DNA from 3 places in the Pseudomonas sp. 2 genome. Region 1 is predicted to be linked to each of the others. Evidence: riboswitches for the same ligand, from Rfam matches in the RefSeq annotation. Region 1 holds a riboswitch; each other region holds the start of a gene.
The links. A riboswitch is a leader RNA that binds a small molecule or an ion and turns the genes downstream of it on or off. The one in region 1 is predicted to bind cobalamin.

Region 1 (2,195 bases):
CCAACGCGGCAGCGGCGGCGTCCAGGCGAACGTCCAGATCGTTCAGCTCGCTGGCCTGAACCAGGCCCAGATGGCGGCTCGGCAGCTCGATCCCGGTTTCCCGGGAGAGCGCGCCGTACCAGCGCAGGCCTTCCGTGAGGCTGCCTTCGAGCAATTGCGCATGGCGCACTGTGCCCACGCGATTGGCCAGCACCCCGGCAAAAGGCAGGTCCGGCTGATAACGCGCAAGGCCCAGCGCCAGGGCGCCAAAGGTCTGAGCCATGGCGGTGCCGTCGATCACGCCGAGCACCGGCACGCCGAAGTGCCGCGCCAGGTCAGCGCTGGACGGCGTGCCGTCGAACAGCCCCATCACGCCTTCGATCAGGATCAGGTCGGCCTCGCCCGCCGCTTCCCAGAGCAGGCGCCGGCTCTCGTCTTCACCCACCATCCACATGTCGAGCTGATAGACCGGATGGCCGCTGGCGCGCTCCAGAATCATCGGGTCGAGAAAATCCGGCCCGCATTTGAACACCCGCACCTTGCGCCCCTGATTGCGATGCAGGCGGGCCAGCGCGGCGGTGACGGTGGTCTTGCCCTGCCCGGAAGCAGGCGCGGCGATCAGCACCGCGGGACAGGTGCGCGGCTCACTCACAGCTCGATGCCCTTCTGCGCCTTGATACCGGCCTGGAACGCGTGCTTGACCACGGCGATCTCGGAAACGGTGTCGGACAGGTCGATCAGTTCCTGCTTGGCGCCACGGCCGGTGATCACCACATGCTGCATCGGCGGGCGGGCCTGCAGGTCGCCAAGGACCTGATCAAGATCCAGATAGCCGTGCTTGAGGGCGATGTTCAGCTCATCGAGGATCACCAGGCCGATCTCCGGATCGCGCAGCATCTGCCGGGTGACCGCCCAGGCGGCCTCGGCGGCGGCGATATCACGCTGGCGGTCCTGGGTTTCCCAGGTGAAGCCTTCGCCCATGACGTGGTAGCGCACCTGCTCGGGGAAGCGGCGGAAGAACAGCTCCTCGCCGGTGGCATTACGCCCCTTGATGAACTGCACCACGCCGCACTGCATGCCGTGGCCCATGGCCCGGGCGAGCATGCCGAAGGCCGAGCTGCTCTTGCCTTTGCCGTTGCCGGTCAGTACCACCAGCAGGCCGCATTCGTTGGGTGCGCTGGCAATGCGCTCATCGATGATCGCTTTCTTGCGCTGCATGCGCGCCAGGTGGCGTTCGTCACGTTCGGGGGATTCGCTCATCTCGGCTCTCCGCTTGAGGGGCAGACAGGACAGACGAAGGACGCAGGCAAGGACTGACAGCAGGCACCGGAACAGTCCGGGCCTGCGCAGAGCATCGCCCTCCGTGATGCCGTTCGGGTGGATCAGGCCGGTCTCCGGACTCATGAGCGATGCTGCCGGCCGCGCGCCTTCCCATGCCCATGGACACAGTGGCATCGTGCGCAGCCTTGACTCATTTACCGTTGCGGAGGCAGTGCCGGGATAGATCGCGAACGCTCGCACCGGCTTCCCTGTTTCACCCTGTCGACCGGTCGCGGTCGCGGGCACCTGAAACAATCGGCGAAGGTTAGAGGGTTGACCCCGGAGCGTCAATCGAACAGGCGTTTGTTCTGCGGTTGAACCCCTTACCGCACTGCGTCTCTATTTCATACACATGCCATTGCATGACTGCCAGGAAAGGGAGATCGAAGATGCTCACGCGCAAACCCCAGGTTGTGATGTTGCTGTTGGTAGCGGCGGGCCTTTCGGCCTGCGGTGAATCCTCCAGGTTGCAGGTGGCCGACGGCATGGGCCCCTCGCCCCAGTTGCCCGAGCCGAACAAGACCCTGATCCCCACTGTGAACATCGCCCCGGCCGTGGGCTGGCCGGCCGGCGCCAGGCCGGTCGCAGCGCCGGGCACCCAGGTGGCGGCCTTCGCCGAAAACCTCGACCACCCGCGCTGGCTGTACGTGTTGCCCAATGGCGACGTGCTGGTGGCCGAAACCAACGCACCGCCCAAACCCGACGACGGCAAGGGCATTCGCGGCTGGGTCATGAAGAAAGTCATGGGCCGCGCGGGCGCGGGCGTGCCCAGTCCGAACCGCATCACCCTGCTGCGCGACAAGGACCACGACGGCGTCGCGGAAACCCGCACGGTCTTTATCGACCACCTCAATTCGCCCTTCGGCATGGCGCTGGTGGGTAACAACTTTTACGTC
Region 2 (2,195 bases), on a different contig from region 1:
GCGCGGAATCGGTCGAAGGCAATTTCGAGAGCTACCTGGCGGCCATTGCGGTGATGGACCGCGTGATGTCCTACGACCAGCCGTTCGACGCGGTGATCCAGGCCGGTTACGGCGAGCACGGCCGCGAAGGGTTGCAGGAGTTGCTGGAAGTGCCGGTGGTGGACATCACCGAAGCGGCGGCCAGCCTGGCGATGCTGTTGGGCCACAAGTATTCGGTGGTGACCACGCTGGACCGTGCGGTGCCGCTGATCGAGGATCGTCTGAAACTGGCCGGGGTGTACGAGCGCTGCGCTTCGGTGCGGGCCAGCGGCATGAGCGTGCTGGAGCTTGAAGAAATGCCCGGGCGCGCAATCGAGGCGATTGTCGAACAGGCCGCCCATGCCGTGACCCACGACAAGGCCGAGGTGATCTGCCTGGGCTGCGGCGGCATGGCGGGCCTGGACCAGATGATCCGCGACCGCGCCGGGGTGCCGGTGGTGGATGGCGTGACGGCCGCCGTGGCGTTGGCCGAGTCGCTGATGCGGCTGGGGTTGAAGACCTCCAAGGTGCGCACCTATGCCACGCCGCGTACCAAGAAGGTGATCGGCTGGCCGCTCAGTCTGTGATATCAGCTTCTGCCCGCAGGGCGTAGGAGCTTGGCTTGCCAGCGATCTGGCGCGCAGCGGCAGTAAACCCTGAGCACGCGGTATGTCTGACAATGCCGAGGCGCATGGTTTTGCTGCCGCTGCGCGCCAGATCGCGAGCAAGCTTGCTCCCACGCCCTGCGGGCAGAATCAAAAGCGGATTCGCCCGCTCTCTTCAAATCGTTTAGTATCCCCGCCGCCGGTTTCCACTCGGAATTAATAGGGAATCCGCGAGCCTGACCGCTTCAGGGACAAAGGCTCAAACGGAACTGTCCCCGCAACTGTAGGCGCTGAGCCCTGCTTCACGATCGCCACTGGGTCCTCCCGGGAAGGCCGGAGCATGGCAATGACGCGCCAGTCAGGAGACCTGCCGGCAAGCGTCAATCATTCACCGGCGGGGTGTCCGGGAAGGACATCCGTTCGTGCAGGTTTTCACCCGCGCCAGCCTTTCATGCATCGCATGATCGGGATGTGCTTTCCAGTAGCGATTCGTCGGCAATCAGCCTTACTGGAGATTTGCGTTCATGTCGCTGCGCCGCCTTGCCACCCTGTTCACCGGTCTGACGCTCTCTAGCGCCGCCCTCGCCGCGCCCACCCACTACCCGCTGACGATCGACAACTGCGGCGTGCCGCTGACCTTCGCCCATGCCCCGCAAAAGGCCGTGACCATCGGCCAGGCCGCCACCGAAATGCTTTACGCCCTGGGCCTGAGCCAGCAAGTGGTCGGCACCTCGCTGTGGTTCAACCAGGTACTGGCGCAGTACCAGGACGCCAACAGCCAGATCGAGCGCCTGGCCGACAATGCGCCGAGCTTCGAATCGGTGATCGGCAAACGCCCGGACTTCGTGCCGGTGCAGTTCGAATGGATGGTCGGCCCGCAAGGCGCGGTCGGTACCCGCCAGCAGTTCGCCGACCTGAAGATTCCGGCCTACATCCTGCCGTCTGATTGCGAAGGCAAAGACAATCTGGTCGGCGCCGACGGCACCCGACTCAAGGCGTTCGACATCGAGACCCTGTACAAGAGCGTGCGCCAGCAAGCTGAAATCTTCGACGTGCAGGACCGCGGCCAGGCACTGGTCGCCGACTTCCAGGCGCGCCTGGCCAAGGCGGTCGCTGAGGCGAAATCCCACGACAGCCAGCAGCTCTCGGCGCTGTTCTGGTTCTCCAGCCCTGAGCTCAACGCCGCGCCTTTCGTGGCCGGGCGCAAGGGTATCCCGAATTTCATGCTCGACACCCTGGGCATGCGCAATGTCATCGAATCCGACGAAGAATGGCCGACCGTGGGCTGGGAAACCATCGCCAAGGCCAACCCGAGCATCCTGGTCATCGCGCGCATGGATCGTCGCCGTTTCCCGGCCGACGATCATGAGAAGAAGCTGGCCTTCCTCAAATCCGACCCGGTCACCCGCAACATGGATGCGGTGAAAAACAACCGGATAGTGATCATGGACGCCAGCGCCATGGAATCCAGCGTGCGCCTGTTCGACGGCATCGAGCAGCTCGCCCAGGCCACGGCGGGCCAATGATTCGCAACAGTTTGCTGCGTCTGCTCACTCACGCCCTCTGGGTCAG
Region 3 (2,195 bases), on a different contig from region 1:
AAAACGCCAGGCGGTGTTCGACCAGCGTGACTTCGATCAACCCCCGCAGCACCAGCGCCGGACACCCGCGCTGGCAACCCAGGCCGATCACCAGGACCGGCCGCTGACCGGCTTCACTCATACAGCGTGGTTCAGGCCGGCCTGCGCCGAGGGCGCCTGGTCACGGCGGAACAGCCAGGCGCTGATCAGGCCCATCGCCACCCAGAACACGGCGTTGGTCAGCAGCGATGCGATCTTGAACTGGGCTTCCAGCGCTTCAGGGGCCAGTGCCGAATGCACCAGCGGCTGTGGCGCGCCGACGACGTGGGGCACGACCAGAATCGCCGCGCCCAGCACCTTGAGCAGCCAGTGATGGGCGAACACGATCAGCGCCAGGCCCACAGCAGTGGACGCCGCAGTGCCGATCCACCAGATCTGCCGTTGGGTCAGGTCGGCGGCGGCAGTGCCCGGCAGCTCAGGCGGCAGGCCCAGGGTCGGCGCCAGCACGAACACGGCAAACCCGGCCAGGCCCCAGAGCGCGCCTTGAGCCGTGCTCGAAGGTGTGCGCAGGGTATACAGCGCTGCCAGCATCAGGGCGAAACCGACCGCGACCACCAGATTGCCGCCGGTGGTGGAGAGCACGCGCTGCCAGCCGTCTTCCGGCTCCCAGGCTTCTTCGTCGTGCACGTGACCGGCCATGGCGCCTTCTGCGTGTTCATGCACGTGCACGGCAGGCTCGGCTTTCTCATAGGTTTCGGCCTGCAGGATCAGCGGCGCGACCCAGAAACTTTGCACCAGGGTCAGCAGCAGGGCTGCGAGCAGGCCAGTGAAACCGGCCGTTTGAGCGATACGCTTGAACATGGCGGCAGGTCTCAGTGGCAAGGGAAGGCAGAGCTGTGACGGGTGTCGTGGGCAGCGTTGTGCACGGCGTCGATGTGCGAGAAGCCGGCGAAGTAGACCAGGCAGGCGCCCAGGATCATCGCGCTGACGGCGGCGGTCAGGCGCTGGCTTTGCGTGGTGGCTTGGCTTGCGGTTTGGCTGCTGGTCTGGTTGGTCGTGCTGATCGACATGGCGCTTCCCTCTGAAAGTGTCAGCGGACGGGAAGGCGCAAAGGCGCGCCGCTGACAGGACGTCAGTGGCGAACTCAACTGCACCCGCCCACCGCGGGTCTGTTATGTGAACGTTGTCGGGCCGGTCTCCGGGCTTGCGAGGGGCATCGGGCTGATTAACAGCACCAAGCCTGCAAGAATCGCCTTCCCATATCGCTGACCGACACAGTGGATCTGACTCTTCGCTCGCTTACCGTTGCGGGGGCAGCGCCGGACTTGCACAAGCCTTGTGGCCTGTACGCACCGGTTTCCCGTTTCACCCTGTGAAGGGCACCCGTAACAAGGTGTGTAGGAGAGCATGGGGCGGGGCGGCAGTCAATCGGACAACGTGGTCCTGCGGCTGGCAGAGGTCAATGTGGGAGTGAGCTTGCTCACGAAAGGGCTTTGACAGGCGTCATAAATAGTGGGGCTAGGTGATCGCTTTCGTGAGCAAGCTCACTCCCACAAAAAAGCCAGGCCGAATCTCGCATCGCGCAACACGCCGTTTCTGCGTTGACCTTCTTTCAGCCACTGCGTAGCCTTGCGCACTTGAGGTTCACCGATCTGCCTGTCGACCCGGCAGCGGTGCTAAGAAGGGAATGTGGTTCGATGCCACAGCTGCCCCCGCAACTGTAAACGGACAGGTTCATTGCACAGCCACTGCACCCGCGGGAAGGCGCGATGAACGCTCGTCGGCTGATCCACGCCGCGAGCCACCGTGAGCCAGGAGACCTGCCTCGAACGGACGTCACGTCCATGCATTCTCTTTACAACCGGGCGGGGTGATCCGGTGGCGAATCCAACGGCGGGCCTGCGTACAGCATGGGGCGCGCGGTTCTCGTCCTGTTTGCCCGCCGCAACGCCGCAGAGCATTCGATAGGGCATCCGATGAAAACACTGGCCAAACTTCCCGTCACCATCGTCACCGGCTTTCTGGGCTCGGGCAAGACCACGCTGCTGCGCCACATGCTCGACAACGCCGAAGGCCGCCGGATCGCGGTGATCGTCAACGAGTTCGGCGAGCTGGGCATCGACGGCGAAATCCTCAAGCAGTGCACCATCGGCTGCACCGAAGAAGAAGCCAATGGCCGCGTCTATGAATTGGCCAACGGCTGCCTGTGCTGCACC

Region 2: another riboswitch for cobalamin. It lies ahead of AC1MEK_RS11465 (ABC transporter substrate-binding protein); the one in region 1 lies ahead of cobO (cob(I)yrinic acid a,c-diamide adenosyltransferase).
Region 3: another riboswitch for cobalamin. It lies ahead of AC1MEK_RS00550 (CbtB domain-containing protein); the one in region 1 lies ahead of cobO (cob(I)yrinic acid a,c-diamide adenosyltransferase).

The regions. Positions count from the first base shown of each region.
Region 1 covers NZ_JBWXNG010000002.1:18,551-20,745, forward strand. The annotation lists gene AC1MEK_RS03065 (cobyrinic acid a,c-diamide synthase CobB) at 1-631, opposite strand, end outside; gene cobO (cob(I)yrinic acid a,c-diamide adenosyltransferase) at 628-1,239, opposite strand; cobalamin riboswitch at 1,348-1,564, opposite strand; gene AC1MEK_RS03075 (PQQ-dependent sugar dehydrogenase) at 1,689-2,195, shown strand, end outside.
Region 2 covers NZ_JBWXNG010000005.1:384,530-386,724, forward strand. The annotation lists gene AC1MEK_RS11460 (aspartate/glutamate racemase family protein) at 1-605, shown strand, start outside; cobalamin riboswitch at 807-1,012, shown strand; gene AC1MEK_RS11465 (ABC transporter substrate-binding protein) at 1,148-2,149, shown strand; gene AC1MEK_RS11470 (FecCD family ABC transporter permease) at 2,146-2,195, shown strand, end outside.
Region 3 covers NZ_JBWXNG010000001.1:123,424-125,618, reverse strand. The annotation lists gene AC1MEK_RS00560 (cobalamin biosynthesis protein) at 1-121, opposite strand, end outside; gene AC1MEK_RS00555 (CbtA family protein) at 118-840, opposite strand; gene AC1MEK_RS00550 (CbtB domain-containing protein) at 852-1,049, opposite strand; cobalamin riboswitch at 1,152-1,381, opposite strand; cobalamin riboswitch at 1,603-1,821, shown strand; gene cobW (cobalamin biosynthesis protein CobW) at 1,956-2,195, shown strand, end outside.